2 regions of the Alteromonas sp. Cnat2-8 genome follow, and region 2 is predicted to be linked to the other one. Evidence: predicted binding sites of a transcription regulator. Region 2 holds the regulator's gene; the other holds the start of a gene.
What was found. The regulator FliA, encoded in region 2, starts transcription of late flagellar genes. The targets are predictions, from matches to a motif close to CTAAAGNTNNNNNNNNNNNNGCCGATA.
Positions count from the first base shown of each region.

Region 1: a site for FliA is predicted at 1,521-1,547, ahead of MHN00_RS19805 (DUF5610 domain-containing protein). Genes of this name have one in related genera too.

Region 1 covers NZ_JAKREX010000008.1:164,530-167,951, reverse strand. Annotated here, with positions in the region: gene MHN00_RS19810 (RNA-binding protein) at 1-98, shown strand, start outside; gene MHN00_RS19805 (DUF5610 domain-containing protein) at 178-1,491, opposite strand; gene trmA (tRNA (uridine(54)-C5)-methyltransferase TrmA) at 1,667-2,764, shown strand; gene fabR (HTH-type transcriptional repressor FabR) at 2,885-3,422, opposite strand, start outside.
Region 2 covers NZ_JAKREX010000001.1:179,119-182,540, reverse strand. Annotated here, with positions in the region: gene flhF (flagellar biosynthesis protein FlhF) at 1-605, shown strand, start outside; gene MHN00_RS00805 (MinD/ParA family protein) at 611-1,477, shown strand; gene MHN00_RS00800 (RNA polymerase sigma factor FliA) at 1,474-2,205, shown strand; gene cheY (chemotaxis response regulator CheY) at 2,242-2,625, shown strand; gene MHN00_RS00790 (protein phosphatase CheZ) at 2,660-3,415, shown strand.

The DNA.
Region 1 (3,422 bases), on a different contig from region 2:
ACGACTTAAACAGCGTAATCGATAAAACTAACGACTCAATCTTCCAGGAACGAACCCTAAAAGTTCGCCCTGCAAAGGACAAAGTCGAACACGCATAATTTTGTGAGTACGGTTTATAGGCTATAAAAAAGCCCGGTTAGCTTTCGCTACCGGGCTTTTATATTAGTAAATAGTTAGTTATTCACTTGTCTCAGCAGATTGAGGAAGTCCATTAAGTAACGTTTGATTAAAAGCGTGAAACCTATTTATAGCAGATACAAGATCTGGCACCTGCACGTCTTTGATCTCATTAATCAACCCACCTATTAAGGTATTATAGTCTTCGTTACTTTCTAACGTACTTTCGGCATTAGCAAAAGTATCCATCATCTTTTCTAGATATTGCGCTATAGGGCTAACCACATTTCCAAACTTCGAATTATCGCTTTTGTCTTCATTGTAATGTTGGATGTTCTCATACGTCTTTAGTACTTCGGTCTGTGTTGTTCTATTTAACTGTAACGCGTAGCCAACTAACTCTTTATCGTCAAAGCCTAAACTTAACGCTTCTTCAAATGCTTTGTCGATGTCACCACTGTAAAAGGTGTCGGCGAGATCCTGAACTTGACCAACCAAATCAGCTATCGACTCTAACTCATCTTCATCAAGCTCGCCTTTCAATGAAAAGCTAATACCGCTTCGCTCATAGTATTGGTACGAAGTTTGTTGTTGGTATGACGCTGAAAAATTGTTTTCGCCTTGCTCGCCACTACCGCCTGATTGCTCCTGAGATGCCTGCGCTTGGAAATTAAGTTGTTGAGACGCTTGGAACGAGCGAAGACTCTCAAAACTAAAACTCACTTCGTCGCCATCTTTAGTTCGAATCAGCAAGCTTCCGCTTTTCTCATCCGATGCAGCTACCGCGTTTAAGGACGAAAGCGTTACAGCGTTCGGCTGCTGGCGACCAAATATGTCAGTTTCCAGATCGTTTATTCCTGTATCGATGAGATCGCGGCTTTTTGTCATCCCTTGCTCAATCTCTTCATTCATAAAACCAGCGAGGTCTTTTTCAGCCATAGCGAATCCACGGCTTACGCCTTCTCTCGCTTGGCTAAATAAGCCATTAAGCTTTTCTTCGCTGGCACCACCGTTTGCCGCACCTCTAATGACGCCACCTACGAACTTAAGTACGTTTCTGGCAACTTTTTCAAAGTCGAACAAACTGTTCGACTTATCTTCAATGGTTTTCTCTTTGGCTTCTTGTGGCTTTTGGCCATCTATAACTAACGCTTGGTTAAGACTACTACTTACCACACGTAAGCCGATGCTAGTTTGGCTACTGGAAACAGATACTGATGCCGCTTGTTGTTTAGAAAACTCAGCCGCTTGCTGCAATCCGTCTTGCTGTAACTGCTTTTTCAACATTTCGTTCGGGTGAACTGATGCCTTTTGATCTGCTTTTTGATCGACCTTCTGGTCGCCCATAAAAGCCTTAATTTGACCCACGTTCATAATTTGATCCTCACTATCCTCAATCTTATTATCGGCAAAGAATCAGTATTGTTTAATTTTAATACAGCTTTTTTACTAGTTCGTTCCTAATAATAATGCAGAAGTAGATAGAGCTTGTTGCAGTTATTTTATAAGGGACTACAATTCGCGACCTCAATATTGAATGGAGAATTTTATGACCGCGACCGAACAACAACGCTATCAAGCTCAGTTGGACGAAAAAGTAGAACGTCTTACTGCGTTACTTTCTCCGTTCAATGCGCCTGACTTAACCGTATTTCCATCGCAACCAACGCACTACCGTATGCGCGCCGAATTTAGAGTATGGCATGAAGGCGATGATTTGTTTCACATCATGTTCAACCAGGAAACAAAAGAAAAGTACCGCGTAGATAGCTTTCCTCCTGCTTGTAAAGCAATAAACGATGCTATGGCGCTGTTGCTTGAAGAAGTAAGACCAAATGAAGTGCTAAGAAAGAAGCTTTTTCAAATCGATTATCTTTCTGCACTATCTGGCGAGCTTGTCATCAGCCTTTTATACCATCGTCAACTAGATGAGAAGTGGCAAGAGGCTGCAAAAGAATTAAAGGCGAAACTCGAGGCTCACTTTCCGATAGTAAACATCATCGGCCGTGCGAGAAAACAAAAGCTTATTATCGACAACGATTTTGTTATTGAGCGCTTACCCGTTAATGGCAAAGAATTCATATTTAAGCATATCGAAAATAGCTTCACTCAGCCCAATGCCGAAGTGAACTGTAGCATGATTGAATGGGCACTAGATTGCGTAAAGCCGCTCTCTGGCGATTTACTGGAGATGTATTGCGGTGCAGGTAACTTCTCACTGCCGCTAGCGCTTCACTTCGATAATGTTGTGGGGACCGAAATAGCCAAGCCCTCTGTACAAGCTGCGCAGTTTAATATTGAACAAAATCAGCTTAATAATGTGAAGATCGTAAGACTCGCCGCTGAAGAATTCACTCAGGCTATGAAAGGTGAACGTACGTTTAGTCGCTTAGAAGGCATTGATCTAAGTACATATAATTTCACAACTGTATTGGTCGATCCACCAAGAGCTGGGTTGGATGAAGACTCGCTTAGAATGATTCAGGATTACGATAATATCGTGTATATCTCGTGTAACCCTGAAACGTTGGCGCAAAATCTTGAGCTTTTAAGTGAAACTCACGACGTTGCTCAATCAGCACTATTCGATCAATTCCCGTTTACTCATCACATTGAGGCTGGCGTTTTACTTACACGCAAAAGCTAGTTTTGGTACAAATTGACAAGGCCTTTGGAGTCACAAAGGCCTATGAAGACGTATTAAAATAAGGTGGCTTTGATTAGAGCAAACGATGTGGACTTAAAAGGCCAATCGCCACTAATTCAATTATACGCTTTTTTGCGTTGCACCTACTTGAACGAAGCGAAGCTGTGCTTTCACTCTCTCACCAATTTCGCGGCGAAGCTTATCATCAGCTTCTAGTGCTTCAGCACCTGCACTGAATACGAGCCTAACCATAGCATCAGCTTGAAGCTGCGCGCATGCGTATTCTACGCCCTGCTGTTCAATAATGTAGTCGGTCAACTCGTCGATGAAGTGTTGAATCTCTCTAAATACTGCCAACCGATAAGCCGACGACGTACCAGTATGCTCGCGTAATAATAAACGAAATACGTTTGTATTTGCCGCAATAAATTCCATGAAGGTTTCAACAGAAGTATGTATTACGCCACCTCCAGAGGCTATACGCCGCCTTGCCTGACGCATAAGCTGCCGCAATGCTAAACCGGCTTCATCCACCAGCGTTAAACCTAATTCGTCCATATCTTTGAAGTGTCGATAAAAAGACGTAGGTGCTATACCTGCCTCTCGGGCAACTTCACGCAAGCTGATTGCCGATAAGCTGCGGTTTTCATCGAGCAAA
Region 2 (3,422 bases):
GTAAAACAACTACCGTTGCGAAACTTGCTGCCCGCTATGCGCAAAAATACGGTGCAGAGTCGGTTGCGATGATTACCATCGATACGTATAGAATTGCCGCCTATGAGCAGCTAGCGACATACGGAAAGATTATTGGCTGCACGGTGAGAAAAGCGCAGACTAGTGAAGAACTTGCGGATTTATTATTCCAACTTCGTCATAAGCGACTAGTATTGATTGATACGGCTGGATTTAGTCAAAGAGATAGTCGATTAATTAAACAAATTAAGCAGTTTGATAACGGACAAATGCCAAATGTTAAAAAATATTTGGTAGCGCAAGCAAATACGCAATATCCTGCTTTGCAGAGAATCATTCAAGCGTATGATGATATTGAACTAAGTGGCTGTATTTTCACAAAGTTAGATGAGTGCTACTCTTTAGGAGAGGTGCTTAGTGCAGCGGTTGAATACCAATTACCGGTTAGTTATGTCACCGATGGTCAAAAAGTACCTGAAGACATTAAGATTGCAGAAGCGAAATCTTTGGTTTCCGCTGCTGCAAAGCTTTATAAAAAGTACGGTTTGAATCATACTAGTGGTAACAACGCAATTAAAACAGCATAAGCAGTATGATTGACGACCAAGCGAGTAGCTTAAGAAAAATGAAGCAATCACGGTTAATCAAAGTAATCGCCGTCACCGGTGGCAAAGGTGGCGTAGGTAAAACAAACATTACATTGAACACCGCTATCGCCATGGCGAAGCAAGGTAAACGTGTAATGGTTCTCGATGCGGACCTCGGTCTTGCTAACGTAGACGTTATGTTAGGTTTGCGTGTTGAGAAAAACTTATCCCACGTGCTTTCCGGCGAATGTACACTTGATGAAGTATTAGTGACCGGTCCGCACGGAATAAAGATTGCCCCTGCCACATCAGGCACGCAGTCGATGGCAGAATTGTCGCCAACGCAACACGCTGGCCTAATTCGTGCCTTTAGTGAGCTGCGCTCGCAAATTGACGTGCTTATCGTTGATACAGCGGCAGGTATTTCAGACATGGTGTTGAGCTTTTCAAAAGCCTCACAAGACATCATGGTCGTTGTGTGTGACGAGCCTACTTCATTGACAGATGCGTATGCATTGATAAAAATTCTGAATAGAGAGCACGGTGTTTTCCGCTTCAAAGTTGTGGCTAATATGGTGCGCGACGTGCGAGAAGGCCAAGAGCTATTTAGTAAATTGAGCAAAGTGACAGGGCGTTTTTTAGATGTTGCACTAGAATTAGTGGCGACAGTACCGTTTGACGAGAACATTCGTAAAGCAGTGCGTAAACAAACAGCCATTGTCGATGCTTACCCAGGTTCACCGGCAGCCGTTGCAATAACACAGTTGGCGAGTAAAGCCTTAACATGGCCTATTCCAGCGCAGCCAGGTGGCCATTTAGAGTTTTTCATTGAACAATTAGTTGCAGAAAAAGCCGTAGGAAGTCAGCGTTGAACAGCAAGGCAGCCGCTTATCAACAACAAACCGATAAAGCGCAGTTAGTCGAAAGACATGCGCCATTGGTTAAGCGTATAGCGCATCACTTGATAGCGCGATTGCCGGCTAGTGTTCTTGTAGACGATTTAATTCAATCAGGCATGATTGGATTATTAGAAGCCGCGCGAAACTTTGATGGTTCAAAAGGAGCCAGCTTTGAAACGTTTGCCGGTATTCGCATTCGCGGTGCTATGCTAGATGAAATTCGCAAAGGGGATTGGACACCGCGTTCAGTCCACCGAAATGGTCGAGCGATCACTGAAGCAATTTCGCAAGTAGAAAGCGAAACAGGCCGCGATGCTAGAGATTCTGATATTGCTGATAAGCTTAATGTAAGCTTGCAGGACTATCACCAAATGCTTAATGAAGTAAATGCCGGAAAGCTGGTAGGTATTGAAGATTTAGGTGTGTCAGAAGATGTTATTTCGACAGAGCAAAATCGAGGTAGCGACGCACCACTGGAAGATTTGATGCAAGGCGCTTTCCAAAAAGCGCTTGCCCATGCAATTACGACATTACCTGAAAGAGAAGCGATTGTACTTTCGCTGTATTATGATGAAGAGCTGAACCTAAGAGAAATTGGTGAGGTTCTTGATGTAAGTGAATCGAGAGTCAGTCAAATTCACAGTCAGGCCATGTTAAAACTCAAATCACGAATGAAGTCGTGGCAAGCTGACGAAGAATAGAAATTAATAACAATTAACCCCTCACTGGAGGCTATTTTGGACAAAAGCATGAAAATTCTCGTGGTCGATGATTTTTCTACCATGAGACGTATCATCAAAAACCTACTTAAAGATTTGGGTTTTTCCAACATCCAGGAAGCGGATGACGGAAGTACTGCATTGCCTATGTTGCAGCAAGGTGATTTCGATTTCGTAGTTACCGATTGGAACATGCCTGGAATGCAGGGTATTGACTTGCTTCGCGCGATTAGAGCCGATGACAAGCTCAAGCACCTACCAGTACTTATGGTTACTGCTGAAGCGAAGAAAGAGCAAATTGTTGCCGCCGCGCAAGCAGGTGTTAACGGCTACGTTGTTAAGCCGTTCACTGCAGCAACACTTAAAGAAAAATTAGATAAAATATTCGAACGTTTAGGTTGATCCAGACGCTCACCAGAGAAATGAGGTTTACTGGATGTCAACGAATGTAAACGTTCCAATTTCGTTGGAAGAAGCAAAACAGCTTGTCACCTACCTTGAAGAGGGTGACAACGCTTCAGCCAATGCCCTATTAGAAGCGGCCTCAATGAAAGAAAACGTTGAGTTATTTGCTGAAGTAGGGAAACTGACGCGTCAGCTCCATGACGCGCTGAATAATTTCCAAATAGACGACCGCATTAAAAATCTCGCGACCGATGATATTCCCGATGCACAATCCCGCCTAACCTACGTAATTGAAGAAACTGAAAAAGCTGCTAATACTACTATGGATGCCGTTGAAGCGAGCATGCCTATAGCTGAAATGCTGTCGGCGCGCATCGAAAAGGTAATGCCTGAGTGGAAGAAGCTGATGAATCGCCAAATAGAGTTGGGTGAATTCAAGGCTTTATGCGCAGACTTAGACGAATTGTTGGAAGAAGGTTCGGCACAGTCAGCTAAACTTACACAGTTACTTACAGAAGTATTGATGGCTCAAGGTTATCAAGACTTAACTGGTCAGGTTATTCGCCGCGTTATCGACTTGGTTAAAGAAGTGGAAGACAGCTTAGTTAACATGCTTACCATGTTTGGTGAACGCGACGGTGCAGAACAAACTAAACCATCCAGCGTTAAGGCCGATAAGGTTGATGGTGTAGAGGCAGAAGGCCCTATCATTGATGCCGATAAGCGCGACGACGTCGTGTCAGGCCAAGATGATGTAGATGATCTTCTGTCTAGCTTAGGTTTTTAGGGGAGCG